2 linked regions of the Allobranchiibius huperziae genome follow. The protein of the gene in region 2 binds, or shares a complex with, the protein of the main gene of each other region. Links are inferred from orthologs where the notes say so. Each region holds a gene or a part of one and is shown on either strand. Other genes may lie near its edges.

What was found.
Region 1: HNR15_RS12125 (region 2) and sucB share a complex: the UniProt entries of both Escherichia coli proteins name them as parts of the 2-oxoglutarate dehydrogenase (OGDH) complex. The link is inferred for Allobranchiibius huperziae from one-to-one orthologs.

What each region holds. Positions count from the first base shown.
Region 1 is NZ_JACCFW010000001.1:2,173,426-2,186,607, forward strand. What follows is about bases 1,362-4,326. They hold sucB (2-oxoglutarate dehydrogenase, E2 component, dihydrolipoamide succinyltransferase), read left to right. Parts: upstream 1,362-1,904; coding sequence 1,905-3,749; downstream 3,750-4,326. Other genes in these bases: lpdA (dihydrolipoyl dehydrogenase), read left to right, coding at 1,362-1,860; HNR15_RS10270 (TIGR01777 family oxidoreductase), read left to right, coding at 3,757-4,326. In the rest of the region: HNR15_RS10255 (leucyl aminopeptidase), read left to right, coding at 1-396; more of lpdA, read left to right, coding at 463-1,361; more of HNR15_RS10270, read left to right, coding at 4,327-4,671; HNR15_RS10275 (ABC transporter ATP-binding protein), read left to right, coding at 4,747-5,661; HNR15_RS10280 (ABC transporter permease), read left to right, coding at 5,661-6,461; HNR15_RS10285 (ABC transporter permease), read left to right, coding at 6,461-7,273; HNR15_RS10290 (serine/threonine-protein kinase), read right to left, coding at 7,292-8,875; HNR15_RS10295 (citrate/2-methylcitrate synthase), read left to right, coding at 8,965-10,137; HNR15_RS10300 (citrate/2-methylcitrate synthase), read right to left, coding at 10,144-11,286; lipoyl(octanoyl) transferase LipB, read left to right, coding at 11,379-12,008; HNR15_RS10310 (cysteine hydrolase family protein), read right to left, coding at 12,022-12,600; lipA (lipoyl synthase), read left to right, coding at 12,774-13,182. UniProt on the Escherichia coli protein: E2 component of the 2-oxoglutarate dehydrogenase (OGDH) complex which catalyzes the second step in the conversion of 2-oxoglutarate to succinyl-CoA and CO(2).
Region 2 is NZ_JACCFW010000001.1:2,585,467-2,592,909, reverse strand. Bases 1,471-6,084 are described here. They hold HNR15_RS12125 (multifunctional oxoglutarate decarboxylase/oxoglutarate dehydrogenase thiamine pyrophosphate-binding subunit/dihydrolipoyllysine-residue succinyltransferase subunit), read right to left. Parts: upstream 5,709-6,084; coding sequence 1,671-5,708; downstream 1,471-1,670. Other genes in these bases: HNR15_RS12120 (ABC transporter permease), read right to left, coding at 5,885-6,084; HNR15_RS12130 (GNAT family N-acetyltransferase), read right to left, coding at 1,471-1,663. Also shown: HNR15_RS12140 (GDSL-type esterase/lipase family protein), read right to left, coding at 1-369; HNR15_RS12135 (DUF6104 family protein), read right to left, coding at 377-550; more of HNR15_RS12130, read right to left, coding at 626-1,470; more of HNR15_RS12120, read right to left, coding at 6,085-6,691; HNR15_RS12115 (ATP-binding cassette domain-containing protein), read right to left, coding at 6,691-7,443. UniProt on the Escherichia coli protein: E1 component of the 2-oxoglutarate dehydrogenase (OGDH) complex which catalyzes the decarboxylation of 2-oxoglutarate, the first step in the conversion of 2-oxoglutarate to succinyl-CoA and CO(2).

The sequences.
Region 1 (13,182 bases), 410 kb from region 2 along the record:
GTCGCGACCCTCACCGGCGCGGCCGTCGTGGCCCTGGGCGACCAGACCGCTGCCGTGGTCAGCAACGAGGACGCCGTGCGCGAGGAGATCGTCGACGCCGCGGGACGGGCGGGCGAGGCCGCATGGCCGATGCCGCTGCTGGAGCACCTGCGCGCCGGACTCGACTCCAAGATCGCCGACGTCAAGCACACCGGTGCGCGCCCCGGCGGTCTCATCAGTGCCGCGCTCTTCCTGCGCGAGTTCGTCGGCAACGGTGCCGACGGGTCGCAGCTGCCGTGGGCGCACATGGACATCGCCGGACCGGCGTACAACGAGAAGCCTTACGGTTACACGCCGTTCGGCGGCACCGGGTACGCCGTGCGCACGCTCGTCACGCTGGCCGAGGGCCGGGCCTGACCGCACCACCCGGCGGCTGACAAGCTGCCGACCTGACATCACTGACGCAAAGGAGCGTTGACCCGTATGACGTCCGCGGACCCCGGGACCGACCAGACCGACACCTTCGACATCGTCGTGCTGGGCGGTGGCAGCGGCGGCTACGCCTGCGCGCTGCGCGCCACCGAGCTCGGTCTGAGCGTCGCGCTGGTGGAGCAGGGCAAGCTCGGCGGCACCTGCCTGCACCAGGGATGCATCCCCACCAAGGCACTGCTGCACGCGGCCGAGGTCGCGGACGCCGCACGCGAGAGCGCGAAGTTCGGGGTGAAGGCCTCGCTCGACGGCATCGACATGCCGGGGGTGCACTCCTACAAGGACGGGGTCATCTCCCGGCTCTACAAGGGTCTGCAGGGCCTGATCTCCGCGCACAAGGTGGAGTACGTCGAGGGCACCGGTCGGCTGAGCTCCCCCACCACGGTCACCGTCGGTGATCGGGTGCTCACCGGCCGGCACGTGGTGCTCGCGACGGGTTCGACACCGCGGCTGCTGCCCGGTCTCGAGGTCGGCGGCCGCATCGCGACCAGCGCCCAGGCCCTCACCCTCGATCACGTCCCCGAGCGCGTCGTCGTGCTCGGCGGCGGCGTCATCGGTGTCGAGTTCGCCTCCGTATACAAGTCGTTCGGCGCCGAGGTGACCGTCGTCGAGGCGCTGCCCCGTCTGGTGGCCAGTGAGGACGAGGCCGTCTCCAAGGCGCTGGAGCGCGCGTTCAAGAAGCGCAAGATCACCGTGCGCACCGGCGCCCGCTTCGCGTCGGCGACCGACGGTGCGGACGCCGTGACGATCACCCTGGAGTCCGGCGACACCATCGACGCCGACCTGCTGCTGGTCGCCGTCGGCCGCGGCCCGGTCACCGCGGACCTGGGATACGAGGAGGCCGGCGTCACCCTCGAGCGCGGCTTCGTGCCCACCGACGAGCGGTGCCGCACCGGCATCCCCGGCGTCTACGCGGTCGGCGACATCGTGCCCGGGCTGCAGCTCGCGCACCGCGGCTTCGCCCAGGGCATCTTCGTGGCCGAGGACATCGCCGGACTCGCGCCGGCCCCCGTCGACGAGCAGACCATCCCCCGGGTGACCTACTGCGAGCCGGAGATCACGGCGGTCGGGATGACCGAGGCGCGCGCCCGCGAGGAGTACGGCGACGACGTGTCGACGTACGAGTACAACCTCGGCGGCAACGGCAAGAGCCAGATCCTGCAGACCCAGGGCTTCGTCAAGCTCGTACGCCGCACCGACGGGCCCGTCGTCGGCGTGCACATGATCGGCGCCCGGATGAGCGAGCAGGCCGGGGAGGCCCAGTTGATCGTCGGCTGGGAAGCGCTGCCCGACGACGTCGCACCGCTCGTGCACGCCCACCCCACCCAGAACGAAGCGCTCGGCGAGGCGCACCTCGCGCTCGCCGGGAAACCGCTGCACGCCCACTCCTGAGACCCGCCCACCACACCGCCTGAACATGAAGGAGAATGTCGGCCATGTCTGAACGCGTGACCATGCCCGCACTCGGAGAGTCCGTCACCGAAGGCACCGTGACCCGGTGGCTGAAGCAGGTGGGCGAGGAGGTCGCGGTCGACGAGCCGCTGCTGGAGGTCTCGACCGACAAGGTCGACACCGAGATCCCGTCGCCGGTGGCCGGCACGCTGCAGGAGATCCTGGTGCAGGAGGACGAGACCGTCGAGGTCGGCGCCGACCTGGCCGTGGTGGGCGAGGGTGCGGGCGGCGACTCCGCCGGCAGCGGGTCCGACGCGGCATCATCGGAGCCCGCCCGATCCGAGGAGCCCGCCCAGTCCGAGGAGCCTGCTCCCGCCGAACCGTCGGCCGCCGCGGAGCCGGACGAGAAGAACACCGAGGACGAGGCCCCCGCCCAGGCGGCCCCGGCACAGGCATCGAACGACGCAGGCGGCGCTGGTGGTTCCGGCGAGGGCGAGACCGTGACCATGCCCGCGCTCGGCGAGTCCGTCACCGAGGGCACCATCACCCGGTGGCTCAAGGCCGAGGGCGACGAGGTCGCCATGGACGAGCCGCTGCTGGAGGTCTCGACCGACAAGGTCGACACCGAGGTCCCCTCCCCGGCCGCGGGCACGCTGACCAAGATCCTGGTCCAGGAGGACGAGACCGTCGAGGTCGGCGCGAAGCTCGCCGTCATCGGGGGCGCGCCCTCCGGTGGCGACGCCGCGTCGTCTTCCCCGGCTGCGTCGACCGGGTCTTCGGTGCCGGCTCCCACCAAGGACACCGAGACGACCAAGTCCGAGCCGCAGGCAGAGCAGAAGGACGAGGCGCCCGCCCCCGAGCCCGAGAAGAAGGCCGAGCCCGCCCCCGAGTCCGAGCCTGCCCCCCAGAAGCCGGAGCCCTCCGCGGCGCCCGCCGCGCAGCCATCGGCGTCTTCCGAGGGCGACGGCGGTTCCTCGGCGTACGTGACCCCCCTGGTCCGCAAGCTCGCGACCCAGCACGATGTCGACCTGGCCTCGGTCAAGGGCACCGGGATCGGCGGGCGCATCCGCAAGCAGGACGTGCTCGAGGCCGCCGAGGCGGCGAAGGCGCCCGCCACACCGGAAGCACCCGCCGCACCTGCAGCCGCGAGCACCCCGGCAGCGCCGTCGATCGACGTGTCCGCCAAGCGCGGCACCACCGAGAAGATGACCCGGATGCGCCGGCTCATCGCGACCCGGATGGTCGAGTCGCTGCAGGTCTCGGCGCAGCTCACCACGGTCGTCGAGGTCGACGTCACCCGGATCGCCCGTCTGCGCGACCGCGCGAAGGCCGGCTTCGCCGAGCGGGAGGGCGTCAAGCTCAGCTTCCTGCCGTTCTTCGCGCTCGCCGCGGTGGAGGCGCTCAAGACCCACCCGGTGCTCAACGCCAGCGTCGAGGACGACTCGATCGTCTATCACTCCAGCGAGAACCTGGGGATCGCCGTCGACACCGAGAAGGGGCTGTTCGTCCCGGTCATCCAGAACGCCGGCGACCTCAACATCGCCGGTCTGGCGCGCAAGATCGGCGACCTGGCCGCGCGTACCCGGGACAACAAGGTGACCCCCGACGAGCTGGGCGGCGGCACCTTCACGCTGACCAACACCGGCAGCCGGGGCGCGCTCTTCGACACCCCGATCATCAACCAGCCGCAGGTCGCGATCCTCGGCACCGGCTCGGTCGTCAAGCGCGCGGTCGTGCTGAGCGACGCGGACGGCGGCGAGACCATCGCGATCCGCTCGATGGTCTACCTGGCGCTCTCCTACGACCACCGGATCGTGGACGGCGCCGACGCCGCCCGCTTCCTCGGCACCGTCAAGGAGCGCCTGGAAGAGGGCGCGTTCGAGGTCTGATCCCGTCATGACGCAGTCGGACGCCCGGGTGGTGCAACGGGTCGCGATCACCGGATCCTCCGGGATGATCGGCACTGCTCTGATCGAGCACCTCACCGCCCGCGGCGACGAGGTCGTGAAGGTGGTGCGGCACGCACCCGGCGCGTCGGACGAGGTGCAGTGGGACCCGGCGAAGGCCGAGCTGGACCCGGCCGACCTGCGTGGGGTGACCGCGGCGGTCAACCTCGCCGGCGCCGGCATCGGCGACCATCGGTGGACGGCGGCGTACAAGCGCACCATCACCGAGTCGCGGGTCTCCTCGACCGCGACCCTGGCTCACGTGCTCGCCTCGCTCGAGGCTCCGGTGCGTCTCGTCAGCGCGTCCGGGATGTCCTATTACGGCGAGCGGGGCGACGACGTGGTCGACGAGTCCGGTGCGCCCGGCGACTCCTTCCTCGCCGGCGTGACCCAGGTGTGGGAAGCGGCCACGGCACCTGCGGCTGCCGCCGGCCACCCGGTGTGCTTCCTGCGCACCAGCCTGGTGCTGGACCAGAAGGGCGGGTCGATGGAGCAGGTGCTGCGGCTGGCCAAGCTCGGGCTCGGCGGCCCGCTCGGCTCCGGGCGCCAGTGGTGGTCGTGGATCTCGTTGGAGGACCAGGTCCGCGCGATCGTGCACCTCATCGACCATCCCGAGATCACCGGGCCGGTCAACATGAGCAGTCCCTCCCCCGCTCGGCAGGCCGACTTCATGCACGCGCTGGGACGCGCCCTGCACCGGCCCGCGGTGCTGCCGGCCCCGTCGTTCGCGCTGCGGGCAGTGCTCGGCGAGCTGGCATCGGAGATCATGACCAGTCTGCGGATGCAGCCGAAGGCGCTGCAGGACAGCGGCTTCGTCTGGTACCACGGAGAGCTGGGCGAGGTCGCGGAGTGGCTCGCTCGCTGATCCCGGCACGTCTTCCCGCACCCTGTCGGCCGCGGTAGGTAGGTTCGCCGGGTGCCCACGCGAGCGGACGACTCGATGATCCAGGCCCGTTCGCTGCGCAAGAGCTTCGGGTCGTTCGAGGCGGTGCGGGGCATCGACGTGCAGATCCACCGCGGTGAGTCGTTCGGCTTCCTCGGGCCCAACGGCGCCGGCAAGTCCTCCACGATGCGGATGATCGCCGCGGTGTCCCCGGTCACCTCGGGCGAGTTGCGGATCCTGTCGATGGACCCTGCCACGCACGGCTCGCAGATCCGCGGCCGGATCGGCATCTGTCCGCAGGAGGACACCCTCGACAACGACCTCAGCGTGCGCGACAACCTGATCGTCTACGGCCGCTACTTCGGCCTCTCGCGCGCGGCCGTCCGCTCCCGAGCCGACGAGCTGCTGGAATTCGCGCAGCTGACCGAGCGGGCGCAGGCGAAGGTCGACAATCTGTCCGGAGGGATGAAGCGTCGGCTGACCATCGCCCGGTCGCTGATCAACGACCCGGAGTTGCTGCTCCTCGACGAGCCCACCACCGGCCTCGACCCGCAGGCCCGGCACTTGTTGTGGGACAAGCTGTTCCGCCTCAAACAGCAGGGCGTCACCCTGGTGCTGACCACGCACTACATGGACGAGGCCGAGCAGCTGTGCGACCGGCTCGTGGTGATGGACAAGGGTGAGATCGTGGCCGAGGGGTCGCCGTTACGGTTGATCGCCGAGCACTCCACGCGGGAGGTCGCCGAGCTGCGCTTCGGCGTCGGTGAGCACGAGGACATGGCAGACCGGGTGCGCGATCTTGCCGACCGGGTCGAGGTGCTGCCCGACCGGCTGCTCCTCTACACCCAGCACGGTGAGGAGACTCTCGCCAAGGTCGGCGAGCGCGGGCTCACGCCGACCGCCGTCCTGGTGCGGCGTTCCACGCTCGAAGACGTCTTCCTGCGGCTCACCGGCCGCAGCCTGGTCGACTGATGAGCGCCACGACGGACCGGCCGAGCCCCTTCCAGGCGTGGCGGCTGGCGGACTACTGGTTCACGCTCTACCGCCGCACCTGGCGGGGCAGCGTGGTGACCAGCTTCCTCAATCCGCTGCTCTACGTGGTGGCCATGGGGGTGCTGCTCGGCGGTTTCGTGCACGCGGACCCCCAGCGGCCCGAGGGCGCGCACAGCTACCTGCAGTTCGTGGTCCCGGGGATGCTTGCCGCGCAGTCGATGCAGGTGGCGATCGGCGAGGTCACCTTCCCGGTGATGACCATGCTCAAGTGGCACAAGACCTACTTCTCGATGGCCGCCACACCGCTCCGGGTCGTCGACCTGGTCGTGGCGCACCTCGGTTTCGCCGTCCTACGGCTGGCGCTCACCGCGGTGGTCTTCACCCTGGTGCTCGCACCGTTCGGTGTTTTCCACTCGGTGCTCGGCGCCTGCGGCGTGGTGCTGGTGCAGTTGCTGCTCGGCCTCGCCTTCGCCGCGCCCATCTACGCGTACGCGGCGGCCCTGCGCAACGAGATGGGATTCACCCTGATCTTCCGGCTCCTGATGATCCCGCTGACCCTCTTCTCGGGTGCCTTCTTCCCGCTGTCCAACCTCCCCGCGCCGCTGGAGGCCATCGCCCGTGTCAGCCCCTTGTGGCAGGGGGTGTCACTGACCCGGATGTTCGCGCTGGGGACGAGCGAGCCCGGTCCCGTGGCCACGCACCTGGCCTATCTCGTGGTGCTCGCCGCGGTCGGCGTCTGGCTCAGCGTGCGGGCGCTCACCCGGCGGTTGATCTTCTGATGGCGATCCTGTCCGCACCGATCACCCGTGACCGCGGTCGCGAGCTGTCCCGCGCTGCCGCGACGGGCGTGCTGCTCTACCGCAACTACCTGGTCTACCGGCGCGGCTGGATCATCTTCCTGACCGGCTTCCTCGAGCCGGTGCTCTACCTGCTCTCCATCGGGATCGGCGTCGGCAAGCTGGTGCACGGTTTCGATGTCGGCGGTCGCTCGGTGCCGTACGCGGACTTCGTGGCGCCGGGCATGCTCGCGGCGTCGGCCATGAACGGAGCCATCTTCGACACCACCTTCAACGTGTTCTTCAAGTTGAAGTACCAGAAGCTCTACGACCAGGTCCTGTCCACGCCGCGTACGACGAGCGACGTCGCCCGCGGCGAGATCACCTGGGCCCTGTTACGCGGCGGCATCTACTCCGCGGCGTTCCTGCTCGTGATGCTCGCCCTCGGACTCGTGCACAGCTGGTGGGCTGTCCTGGCGCTGCCGGCGGCCCTGCTGATCGGGTTCGGTTTCGGCGGGATCGGGATGGCGCTCACCACCTGGATGCGCAGCTGGCAGGACTTCGAATTCATCACGCTCGGCACGTTGCCGCTCTTCCTCTTCTCGGCGACCTTCTTCCCGGTCTCGGCCTTCCCCGAGTGGCTGCAGTGGGTCGTGCAGTGCACCCCGCTCTACCGCGGGGTCGTGCTCTGCCGCGAGCTCACCACCGGGCAGGTGGGCATCGGATCGATGGTCTCGGTGGTCTACCTGCTGGTGCTCGGCGTCATCGGCACCCGCATCGTCAGCCGACGACTGTCGGTGCTGCTGCTCACCTGACCGCGCCGACGGGCGCGATCACAACGCTGTCCATGCGGTGATCCGCCACCCGTCGGAGGTCCAGACGAGCGAGACGTCGGCGCGCTCCCCCGCCGTCGCGGGCAGGGTGCGGGTGCCGTCCGGCCCTGACACGGTGTACGCCGACCGGTCGATCACCGCCTGCACCTGCGTGGTGCCTCCCGTCGTCGAGACGGTCCGCGCACTACGGACCCGAAAATCCAGCCGCGAGTAGTGCATTCCGCCCGCGCGGGCGGTGCTCAGGTCCGCGCTGTCGGATCGGTATGCCGTTGAACCGACCTGCACCGCCGACCGCAGATCACCCGCATCCCCGGTGACCCACGCATGCGCCCGGGCGCTGACGAGCAGCTGGAGCACGCCCAGCGGCGAGCGCGACAAGCGTTGCCGGGGCGATGCAGTCGTGGAGAACGGAGACGTCGGGTGGAGCGGGCGCGACGTGCTGGGCGCCGAGCGGGTCGGGGTGGCCACCGGGGCCGCACGGGTGCGGGGGGCGCCGGCCAGGCTGCGAGACGACGTCCGCGTTGCGTGGTCGGCACCGGCGGGCGTGCCGTCCCCCACCAGCATCAGGCCGCCGGCGACCAGTCCGACGAACGCCGCCGCACCCGCCGTATGCACCACGACCGGGCGCCGCCACCATGCGCCGCCCTCCGCACTCGCGCTGTGCCGCCCGATGCCCTCCCACGGTCTCGCCGCCGGCTCACCCCCCTCGTGATTCGGGCTCCTGCCCTCCCGGCCGGCGTCCTCACGGATGCGGCGGGTGAGCTGCACTCCGGGATCGTCCCCCGATCCCTGCGGCGCCGTACGCCGCCCTGCCGACCCCTGCACCGGCGCGGGCTCGGCGGGTGCCATCGCCCAGAGCGCCACCGCGAAGTCCTCCGGGGTCGGACGTGCAGATGGGGTGTGCGACAGGCAGGAAAGCACCAAGTCGCGCAGCTCCGGCGCGAGCTGCGGGGCGAGATCAGCCAGGTCGGGGCGCAGCGCGGCGGGCTCGGGTGCGGTGCCGACGAGTGCGGTCCATGCGATCGCGCCCAAGGAGTACGCGTCGCTCGCGGGGGTGACCTCCTGGCCCGCCAGGACCTCTGGCGCGGCCCAGCTCTTGGTGACCCACAAGGGGAGGCCGTCGTGCCCGGCCAGCTGGGAGAAGCCCAGGTCGGCGATCAACGGCTTGCCCTCCTGGGTGAAGAGGAGGTTGCCCGGGCTGAGGTCGCCGTGGACCAGGCCCATGCTGTGCAGATCGTGCAGGGCGCGGGCCACCGGGCACAGCACCGTGACCAGTTCGCCCGGAGTCAGGTGGTCGCGGGTGCGCAGACTCTCGGCCAGCGACCCGCCCTCCGCCAGTTGCATCACGAGCGCCTGTCCCCCGTCGTCGAGGGTAACGACCTCGTGCAGCCGCACGACGTGCTCGTGGCGCAGGGCCTGGAGCAGGGACGCCTCGTGCTGCAGGACGTCACCCTCGTCGGCGCCGAGCACCTTCGCTGCGAGCCGCACGCCGTCCGAACGGCGGACCGCCCACACCTGGCCCGACCCGCCGGCACCGAGCGGATGCAGCACCTCGTACCCCGGCATTTGCGGTCGCGCGTCCATGGCACCTGACCGTGCCATCCGCGGGGCGCGGCCCGCAGAACTTGTCCACAGCCCCCACCCCCGTTCGTGAGGGAACTAGCGTGCCTCTCGTGGACGACGCCGATCTGATCAGCACCTCGGTCGCCGCGGAGCTGTTGGGCGTGCAGGTGCGCACCGTGTACGCGTACGTGAGCCGTGGCGTCCTCACCCGGGCCGACCTCGTCGGGTCGCGGCACGACGGGTCCCGCTTTCGGCGGTCGGAGGTCCTCGCCCTCGCCGAGCGGCACCGGCGTGCCGTGGCCGGCCGGTTCGAGCTCACCATCGACACCCGGATCACCTCCCTCATCCCCGAAGGAGTGCTGCTGTATCGCGGCGCCGACGCGACGCAGCTCGCGACGGACACGGCGTACGAGCGGGTGGTCGAGCTGCTCTGGGAGTGTCCCGAGTTCGACTGGGCCCCGACGCCGTCGACCGACGGCGCGGCATCGCAGGCACGCCGGCTGTGCGGACCGGAGGCCACCGGCGCGGACCGCGTGCGGATGGCGGTGCACCTGCTGCACGACGGGACGCGGGGAGACCAGGTCGCCACCGACACGACCCGATTCGCCAGGGCCGGTCATGCGGCGCTGCTCGCCGCGGTGGCGTCCGTCGGGACGCCCGACCACACCACTCAGGGCACGCTGGCGGGACGTTTGGGCCACGGGCTGCTGGGTCGCCCTGTCGACGCTGCGGAAACGACGCTTCTGAACGCCGCCCTGGTGCTGCTGGCCGACCACGAACTCGCCACCTCGACGCTGGCGGCCCGCACCGCCGCGGGCACCGGCGCGCCGCCGTACCTGGTGGTGCTGGCGGGGTTGTCGGCGCTGGGCGGCCCGCGACACGGAAGCGCCTCAGTGGGCGCGGAGCATCTGCTCCGATGCAGCATCGACGACGGCGCCTCGGCCGCGCTCGACGAATACGAGGGGTCACCACCGGGTTTCGGGCACGCCGTCTACCGCGGGATCGACCCGCGTGCGGAGACCTTGCTGGGGCTGCTGGAGGAGACCGCGCCGAAGGTGGTGGCAGCCGCCGATGCGCTGCGCCTCGAGGTGCACCGGCGCGGCGGCGGCTACCCCAACGTCGACCTCGCGTTGGCGGCGCTCGCCGTCGGCCACGACCTGCCGCACGGCGCCGGGGAGACCATCTTCTCCGTGGCCAGGATCGCCGGCTTCATCGCGCACGGGATCGAGGAGCACGGCCACCCGCTGCGGTTCCGCCCGCGCGCGATCTACACCGGTGACTGAGAACCGTTACTGCACAGGCGGTCCCACGTATCGCGAGCTCGGCCGGAAGATCTTGCGGCCCCTCGCCTGCTCCAGGATGTGCGCGGTCCACCCGATGACCCGGCTGCACGCGAACGTGGGTGTGAAGAGCTCACGAGGGATGCCGCACTCCTGCATCACCACGCCGGCGTAGTACTCCACGTTCGCGCGCAGCGGGCGATCCGGCTTGGCCTCGTCGAGCACCCGCACGACCTCCTTCTCGACCCGCACCGCGAGCTCAGCGGTGTCGCCGCCGAGCTCGGTCGCGGTCTCCCGCAACAGCTCCGAGCGGGGGTCCAGACCCCGGTAGACCGCGTGGCCGAAGCCCATCACCCGCTGCCCCGCGGCCAGCCGCGCGCGCGCCCAGGGTGCAGCGTTCTCGACCGTGCCGATCTGGTCGAGCGCATCGAGGGCGCGACTCGGCGCACCGCCGTGCAACGGCCCGGACAGTGCGCCGATGGCCGCGACGACGCACGCCGTGAGGTCGGCGCCGGTCGAGGCGACGACCCGCGCGGTGAACGTCGAGGCGTTGAACCCGTGGTCGACCGTCAGACACAGATACCGGCTGAGCGCCCGCACGGCGCGCTCGTCCGGTGTGCCGCCCGTGACCATCCAGAGGTAGTTGCCGACGTACCCCAGCTCGGCGCGTGCCGGGCGGGGCTGCTCACCGCGTCCGACGGCGTACGCCGCCGCGACCAGCCACGGGACCGCGGCAGCGGTCCGCAGCGCCGCCTGTTCCCGCGCCGCGTCGTCCAGGTCCCACAGCGGCTCGTCACCTGTGAGGACGCCGTACGCCGAGATAGCAGTCCGCAACGAGGACAACGGTGCTCGCGTCGGCGCGGCACGCAGGACAGCGGTGAGCTGCTCGGCGTAGCGATCCGTCGCGAGCAGATGCTCGGCGATCTCCCCACGCCATGCGCGAACGGTCTCGGGGTCCGGCAGATCGCCGCGCAGCAGCAGGTGCCAGACGTCCTCCACGCTGTGGTCGCGGGCGAGACCGGTGGCGTCGTACTGCCGGTAGTGGAAGAAGCCCTCGGCGCCGCGGACGTCTCCGAGGGCGGTGTCGGCGACGACCACGCCGGCCAGACCCGGAGGCGCGATCAGGGGTGCGGGGTCAGCGGTCTGTGTCATGGCGCCAGCTTCACCGGGCCGCGACGCCGCGCCAATGTTGATCGTGTCAATGTGACGCGGGAGTACGGAAGGTCCCGGCGTACGCTCGAACGATGCGCATCGAGCAGCTCGGCTTCGCCCCCGATCTCGTCGATTACCAGGCCGCCTGGGACACCCAACGCGAGGTGCACGCCCGCGTCGTCGCCGGTGAGCAGGAGGACACCGTGCTCCTCTTGGAGCACGCGGCCGTCTACACCGCCGGGAAACGCACCGAGCCGCACGAGCGTCCGTTCGACGGCACGCCGGTGATCGACGTGGACCGCGGCGGGAAGATCACCTGGCACGGCCCGGGACAGCTCGTCGGCTATCCGATCGTGCGACTGCCCAACCCGATCGACGTCGTGGGGCACGTGCGCCGACTCGAACAGCTGATGATCGACGTCTGCGCTGACCTCGGCCTGGCCGCTCAGCGCGTCGAAGGTCGCAGCGGGGTGTGGTTCGCCGCATCGGACGGCAGGCCCGAGCGCAAGGTCGGCGCGATCGGCATCCGGGTCAGCCGCGACGTGACCATGCACGGGTTCGCGCTCAACTGCGACTGCGACCTGTCCTGGTCCAACACGATCGTCCCGTGCGGGATCCCCGACGCCGGCGTCACCTCGCTCAGCCAGGAGCTGGGCCGCGACGTCCCCGTGCGCGAGGTGCTGCCCTTCGTACAGAAGCGGCTCCCGGACATCCTGGGCTGAGCAGCCGCCGCACTCACCCGAGCAGGTCGGCGGTCTTCACGACGGTCGCGAACTCCCCGTGCAGGTTCGCCGCCGTGACCCGAGACAGCTCGGCGGCGGTGTACTCGGCGCCGTCCGGACCCACCCGGTCGAAGGTGTGCGTGGCGTCGATGACGAAGCGCACGTCGTAGCCGAGGTTGCCGCCGACCCTCGCGGTCGTCTCGCAGCAGTGGTTGGTGGTGATCCCGCAGATCACGATCGAGGAGATGCCCTCCTGCTGCAGCCACGCGTGCAGGTCGGGCGTGCCGTGAAAGCTGGAGTTGACCGACGTCGCGACCAGCAGGTCCGGCTCACCCGTGATGACGTCCTTGAACGCGTGGCCCGGCTGACCGGGGCGCAGCGGCGAGCGGGGGTCGAGCGAGTCGTGCCGGACGAACACGACCGGGCGCCCGTCCTCCCGCCACCGTCCCAGCAGGGCCGCGACGTGCTTCTCGCACAGCGGGTTGTCGCGCGGTCCCCAGCAGCCCGCGTCGTCGAAACCGCGCTGCACGTCGACGATCACGAGTGCCGTACGCGCGTCGATGCTCGGTACGCCCTGCACCGCGTTACTCATCCCCTGAGCCTAGGCAGCGACGGCGCCCCGCCAGACTGGGCTGCGCTCGACGGCAACGGCGATCGGCCCGCGGCGCCCGCGTACCCTGGAACAAAGCCTCTCCCACGGCGGTTGCGCCAGAGGGCAGAGCTGGGCGAGATGCCCGACGTCGAAGGCAAGGGAGCAGCGAGACCGTGACCGTGGCACCGGAGGGACGGCGCATGTTGCGCGTCGAGGCGCGCAACAGCGAGACCCCGATCGAGCGCAAACCGGAATGGATCCGTACGACGGCCAAGATGGGCCCGGCGTACACCTCGCTGCACAACCTGGTGAAGACCGGCGGCCTGCACACGGTCTGCCAGGAAGCCGGGTGCCCCAATATCTTCGAGTGCTGGGAGGACCGCGAGGCGACCTTCCTCATCGGTGGCGAGCAGTGCACCCGCCGCTGCGACTTCTGCCAGATCGACACCGGCCGCCCGAGCGACCTGGACCGTGACGAGCCGCGTCGGGTCGCCGACTCCGTGCAGCAGATGGGTCTGCGCTACGCGACCATCACCGGCGTCGCGCGCGACGACCTGGAGGACGGCGGCGCGTGGCTCTACG
Region 2 (7,443 bases):
GATGTTGGCCAGGTTGAGCCGCGAACGCGCCGTGCTCATCTGCGACAGCACGTCGTGCAGCCCCAGCCCGAGCACCAGGCGGCGCTCGTTGCTCTGGGACCAGCGCGGCTCGCACTCGCGCTGCCAGCGGGCGAGCACGTCGGTGGAGCTCTGCCCGCGGATGCCGAGGTTGTACGTCGCGAGCTCGACCCCCGGCTGCGGCGTACGCGCGATGACCCGCGACACCCAGCCGAGTGCCTTGGGGTCGCCGATCCCGGCCACGTAGGAGTCGCCCACGAAGCACAGCCCGATGGCCCGGATCCCCTCGGCGACCTGGAACTCGGCACTGGGGTTGAAGTGGGGTTCACTGCCCTGCGTCGGGTAGGTCACGTCGGCCTCACTCATCGTCGTCGAGGCGCGCGAGCCAGGTCGCGAGCCGATCCACTGCTACTTCGAACTCGGGGTGTACGTCGACGAAGGCCTGGAGCTGGTCCGCGACCCACGCCAGGCTCACCTCGTCCTCGCCGCGTCGGGAGGCCAGCTCCTCGATGCCGCGGTCGGTGAAATACACAGTGCGCAGGTTATCCCGGGATCAGGCCGCCAGCCGCCAGCGACCCGCGCGCGACGGTCAGCCGGCCTGCGGGCCTTACGCGTCGATGTCGCGGTGCCAGGACTGGGTGCGGTACTTGGTCACCCACCCCATCGAGAGGTAGAGACCGTCGGCCTGGGTGGGGGAGTCGGCGTCGACCTCGAGGTCGACCCTGTTGCGGCCGCGAGAAGCCGCATCGGCGATCACCGCGTGCAGCAGGCCCTTGGCGACACCGCGTCCGCGGGCACGCCTGTGCACCCCGATGTAGTCGATGTAGCTGCCGTCGATCCCGGAGTCGTCCGGCGGGAGCACGGTGCCGACCAGCGCCCCACCCGGGGTGGGGGTGCCGTCGATGTCGACCGTCGCGATCCACCAGTGGTCCCAGCGGTGTCCGGGGTCCTCCCGGAGCCGTTGTACGAACTCCCCGAAGGACTCCCGGTAGGAGTTGAAGTGGTCCTCGAAGGACTCCTCCAGGATCTGGTGCACGGCGCGCAGCTCGGCGCCGACCGGTGTGCCGTCGGTGTGCTCGGCGACGCGGCGTACGACGACACCCTCGCGCAGCGGTGGGAACGCGCCCGGCTCACCCTCGTCGGGGGTCACCGGCCGCGACATCTGCAGCCAGATGCGCGTGCAGGTCAGCCCGGCGGCGGTGAGCCAGCGGGTCTGTGCCGCGTCGCCGTCGTACACCCCGGCGTCGAGCTGGGTGCGGGTCTCGCCGCGTTCCGCAGCGACCTCGCCCGCAACCGCTCTGCACCACGAGTACAGCTGTCCCGCCACAGAATCCGCGACATCCTCCGGCAGGGACCGGTCGACGAACACGGCGATGTTGGTGCGCCCGGCCGCCCTGTCGTGCACCGAGGCCCAGCCCCGGACGACGTCGTCCTGATCGGTGACGACCAGCTGACGGCGGGTCCACGAACCCGGCCCGATGGCCTCGGCCCGCACGGCGTCCTCGTCGACGTGCGACTCGCCGCGTGCGGCCTGCTGCTCACCCGCCCGCAGTCCCACCAGGGCCGCGACGTCCGCCTCGGCGGGCGGACGCGCGGACCATCGGTCCGGCAGCTCGGGTGTGGGACCGTCGGGAGCCAGGGTCACGGGGCGATCAGCGGTCGAACGAACCGGAGAGCAGCTCGGCCAGCTGAGCCTGGTGCCGCTTGCTGGAGCCGGAGGCCGGCGAGGCCGAGGCCTTGCGGCTCACCACCCGCAGACCGCGGTGCTCGCCGAGTTGGGCGAGCTCCTCGGGCAGGTTGAGCGCCATGAACGGCCATGCGCCCTGGTTCTTCGGCTCGTCCTGCACCCAGACCAGCTCGGCGTTCGGGTACGCCGCGACGGCCTCGGCGATCTCCTTGGCGGGGATCGGCGCCAGCTGCTCCACACGCACGATCGCGGTGGTGTCATCGTCCCGGCGTTCGCGCTCGGCCTCCAGGTCGTAGACGATCCGCGCCGACGCGAGCAGCACCCGCGTCACCTTGTCGCCATCCAGTTTCTTGGCGTCCGTGATCACGGGTCGGAAGCTGCCGGTCGTCAGGTCGCCGGGCTCGGAGACGGCGGCCTTGAGGCGCAGCAGCTGCTTCGGGGTGAAGACGACCAGCGGGCGACGCGGCCGGGCGAACGCCTGGCGACGCAGCAGGTGGAAGTACGACGCCGGCGTGGACGGGTAGGCGATCGTCATGTTGTCCTCGGCGAAGAGCGTGAGGAACCGTTCGATCCGCGCCGAGGAATGGTCGGGACCCTGGCCCTCGTAGCCGTGCGGCAGCAGCAGCACGACCGAGCTGCGCTGGGTCCACTTCTGCTCCGAGGAGCTGATGAACTCGTCAATGATCGTCTGGGCGCCGTTGGCGAAGTCGCCGAACTGGGCCTCCCACAGCACGAGGGCGTCGGGCCGCTCCACCGAGTAGCCGTACTCGAAGCCCATGGCCGCGAACTCCGACAGCAGCGAGTCGTAGATCCACAGCCACGCCTGGTCGTCGGACAGGTAGCGCAGGGGGGTCCACTCGTTGCCGTTCTGCTTGTCGACGAGGACGGCGTGCCGCTGGGTGAACGTGCCGCGGCGGGTGTCCTGGCCGGCCAACCGGACGGGCACACCCTCCATCAGCAGCGACCCGAACGCCGCAAGTTCGCCCATGGCCCAGTCGATCCCGCCGTTGCGCACCATGTCGGCACGCTTCTGCATCAGCTTCTGCAGCTTCGGGTGGACGGTGAAGCCCTCAGGCGGGTTGACCCAGGTGTCGCCGATCTTCAGCAGGGTCGACTCGCTGACCGAGGTGCCGTAACCGCTGCGGTCCTCGCGGGTGTCGTCCTCCTCCTGCGCGGACGGACGCTCCAGGCCGCCGTGGCCCTCGGCATCGGTGCCGGCGGAGCTGCGGCTCGGCGCCTCGGGGGCGCTCTGCGACGCGGCCTGCTTGGCGGCCTTGGTCTCGGTGAACGCCCGCTCCAGCTGCTTCTGGTAGTCGCGCAGCGCGTCCTCGGCGTGTTCCAGCGTGATGTCGCCGCGACCGACCAGCGCCTCGGTGTAGAGCTTGCGGACGCTGCGCTTGGCCTCGATGAGGTGGTACATCAGCGGCTGGGTCATCGAGGGGTCGTCACCCTCGTTGTGACCGCGGCGGCGGTAGCAGATCATGTCGATGACGACGTCCTTGTGGAACGCCTGCCGGTAGTCGTAGGCGAGCTCCGCGACCTGCACGCAGGCCTCGGGGTCGTCGCCGTTGACGTGGAAGATCGGCGCCTGCACCATCCGGGCGACGTCGGTGCTGTACGTCGAGCTGCGCGAGCTGCTCGGGGCCGTGGTGAATCCGACCTGGTTGTTGACGACCAGGTGGATCGTGCCGCCCGTACGGTAGCCACGCAGCTGGGACAGGTTGAGGGTCTCGGCGACCACGCCCTGCCCGGCGAACGCCGCGTCGCCGTGCATCAGGATCGGCAGCACGGTGTAGGCCGAGCCGGCCAGGTTGACCCGGTCCTGCTTGGCGCGGGCGATGCCCTCCAGCACCGGGTCGACCGCCTCCAGGTGGGAGGGGTTGGCGGCGAGGTAGACGTCGATCTTGCGACCGGTGTCGGAGGTGAACTCACCCTCGGTGCCCAGGTGGTACTTCACGTCGCCGGAGCCCTGGACCGACTTGGGGTCCTGGGTGCCCTCGAACTCGGCGAAGATCTGCGCGTAGGACTTGCCGGCGATGTTGGCCAGCACGTTGAGCCGGCCGCGGTGCGGCATCCCGATGCAGACCTCGTCGAGGTCGTCGTCGGCGGCGTGCGACAGGATCCGGTCCATCATCGCGATGGCCGACTCGCCGCCCTCCAGGCTGAAGCGCTTCTGGCCGACGTACTTGGTCTGCAGGAAGGTCTCGAACGCCTCGGCGGCGTTGAGGCGCCGCAGGATTCGCAACTGCTCGTCGGTGGTGGCCTTCTGGTAGCCGACCTCGACCCGGTCCTGGATCCAGCGCCGCTGCTCGGGGTCCTGGATGTGCATGTACTCGATGCCGATGCTGCGGCAGTAGGAGTCGCGCAGGACGCCGAGGATCTTGCGCAGCTTCAGGAACGGCGCACCGCCGAAGCCCCCGGTGGGGAAGGTGCGGTCCAGGTCCCACAGCGTCAGACCGTGCGTGGTGACGTCGAGGTCGGAGTGCCGGCGCTGCTTGTACTCCAGCGGGTCGGTGTCGGCCATCAGGTGGCCTCGCACCCGGTAGGCGTGGATCAGCTCCTGCACCCGGGCGGTCTTGTTGATGTCGTCGTCGTGACTGGTGTCGATGTCGCGGACCCAGCGGATCGGCTCGTACGGCACCTTCAGCGCGGCGAAGATCTCGTCGTAGAAGTCGTTCTCGCCGAGCAGCAGCTCGCTCACGACGCGCAGGAACTCACCGGAGACGGCGCCCTGGATGACGCGGTGGTCGTAGGTGGAGGTGAGCGTCATGATCTTGCTGACGGCGTTCTTGTTGAGCGTGTCCAGGCTCGCGCCCGACCACTCGGCGGGGTAGTCCAGCGCGCCTGCGCCGATGATCGCGCCCGCGCCCTTCATCAGCCGCGGCACCGAGTGCACCGTGCCGATGCCGCCCGGGTTGGTGAGGCTGATGGTGGTGCCGGCGTAGTCCTCGAGGGTGAGGGCGCCGGTACGCGCCTTGCGCACCATCTCCTCGTACGCGCTCCAGAACTGAGCGAAGTTCATCGCCTCGGCGCCCTTGATGCTGGGCACCACGAGGGTGCGGCTGCCGTCGTCCTTCTTCAGGTCGATGGCCAGGCCGAAGTTGACGTGCCCGGGCTGCACCAGGACCGGCTTGCCCTTCTCGTCCTCGCCGAGCGCGTTGTTCATCTCGGGTACGACGTGCAGCGCCTTGACGATCGCCCACCCCAGCAGGTGGGTGAAGCTGACCTTGCCGCCCCGGCTGCGAGCCAGGTGGTTGTTGACGACCGTGCGGTTGTCGATGAGCAGCTTGGCGGGGACGGCGCGGACGCTGGTGGCCGTCGGGACGTCGAGGCTCGCCTCCATGTTGGAGACGATGCGTGCGGACACCCCGCGCAACGGGGTGCGGGTGTCCTGCACGGGCTCGGCCTCCGGCACCGTGTCGTTGACGGTGTCGCGCGCGATCGGCTGGGTGTTGGACAGCTCGGCCTCGCTCGGGTCCGGCGAGCCGTGGGCCTGGTGGCCGTTCGCGGTGTGGTCGGCGTCGGGGCGGCCGTCGGGCTTCGGGTCGCGCGAGGGTGCCTTGGCGCGGGCCTTGGACCGCTCGGCGGCGACGTCCTTGGCGGGGGTCGGCGCCTGGTCGGCGTCCGCGGCGGGCTTCGCGGCGGCGTTGCCACCATCACCCGCTCCGGCGGGCCCGCCGGGACCTGCCGCGGGCGTGCGGGGGGCGTCCTTGCCGACGGCCGCGGGCGTGGCGGACGCACTGGCACCGGACGGCGCTCGCGACGCCGAGGTCTTCGCGGGAGAACCGTTGGACGCTCCGTTCGCGGACGCACCGTTGGAGGTCGGGCCCTCGCTCTGTCCACCGGAGGCGGGTCCGCCCCCGTCGGGCCGGTAGTCGGCGAAGAAGCTCCACCACGCCTTGTCGACGGAGTTCTTGTCCTTCAGGTACTGCTGGTACAGATCGTCCACCAGCCACTCGTTCGGTCCGAACGTCGCGAGCGGGTCGGGAGACTGGGATGACACGCGGAATGCGCCTCTTTCAGGGGTGTACGGCGGGCAGCAAGCGTCCGTCAGGGGTGGAAACGACAACGGCTCCAGCCTAACGCGGGGCGAGGATGAGCCGTCGGCGTGTCCACACCTTGTGTTACAAGGTGTCGCCGGCGGTCACCCTCGCCTGATCGCGCAGTGATGGAGGTCGCTCAGAGCACGTCCTTGCGCTGGTTGATGCCGCTGCCTACGAGGGCCAGCACCAGGCCGTAGGCCGTCAGGACGAGCGCGCCGGCCCACCAGTTGAAGGAGTTCGAGTCGCTGAAGCCCGGGTTGAGGATCGAGCTCGTGAGGTCGCCCGGCAGGAACTTCGGCGCCCAGTGCCAATGCACGAGCCGGAACAGCACGTTGAAGAGGATGTTGCCGATGAACGCCAGCCCGACGGCGATGAAGACCGCGGCGATCTGATTGCGGATCAGCATCCCGAAGCCGAAGCCCAGCAAGGTCCAGACGGTGAAGATCAGCAGCATCAGGGCCAGCGTCTGCAGCACCTGGCTACTGGTGAGGAACAGTCCAGAGCTGCGGAAGCTCTTCAGCGTGATGGCGCCGCCGATGACCGAGGCGATGTCGTAGACGACGCCGTAGACGATTCCCACCACGACGATCGAGACGATCTTGGACACGGTGATCGGCCAGCGCTTCGGCTGAGCGAGCACTGTGGCGGTCCACGTCTTGTGGCGGAACTCCGAGGTGATCAGGATGACCCCGAGCGCCAGCGGGAAGAGCTGCGCGATCGAGGCGATGAAGCCGGCCGAGTAGACCGACGCGATGGAGTCGGGGTTCGCGGTCGCGAGCAGATGGGTCTGCCGGTCGCTGCTCTGCTTCGCGGAGTCCGAGCCGATCTGGAAGGCCCACGCGAACGAGATCAGCGCACCGAGGACGACGTCGCCGATCAGCAGCCCCCACCACAGGCGCGTGGTGAAGATCTTGCGGACCTCGGCCTTGATCGCGCCGCCCATCAGCGGGCACCTTCCTCTGCTGCTCGCGGGCCGTTCGGCGGCGTGCTGCCGTCCGAACCGGGGCCCAGGTTGCGATTGGTGTTCTCGGTCAGCTGGAAGAACAGGTCCTCCAGGTCGGCGCGCTCGGCGCGTAGTTCGTGCACGGGCACTCCGGCGGAGAACGCCGCGTCGCCCACCTGGATCAGGTCGTCGGTCGACACGGAATACCGACCCTCGGGCAGTGCCTCGACCTGCAGCCCGGCCCGGCGCAACGCCTCGGTGAGACGGTCGCCGTTCGGCGTGCGTACGACGACCCGGGCCTGCCCGCGCAACTCACCGATGGTGCCCTGCCGCACGAACCTGCCGTTGGCGATGATCACCACGTCGTCGACGGTCTGCTCGACCTCGCTCAGCATGTGACTGGAGATGAGCACCGTCTTGCCCTCGCCCGCCAGGTGGCGCAGGAAGCCGCGCAACCACCGGATGCCCTCCGGGTCCAGGCCGTTCGCGGGTTCGTCGAGGATCAGGACCTGAGGGTCGCCCAGGAGCGCCGCGGCCAGCCCGAGGCGCTGCCGCATACCCATCGAGTAGCCGCCGGCGCGCTTCTTCGCGGCGGCCGGGATGCCCACCAGCTCCAGCATCTCGTCGACGCGCTTGTCGGTGAACCCGCCGGCGGCGGCGATGACCCGCAGGTGATCCCGCCCGCTGCGGCCGGGGTGGAAGTTGGTGGCCTCAAGGGCGGCGCCCACCGTGTGCAGCGGGTGGGGCAGGTC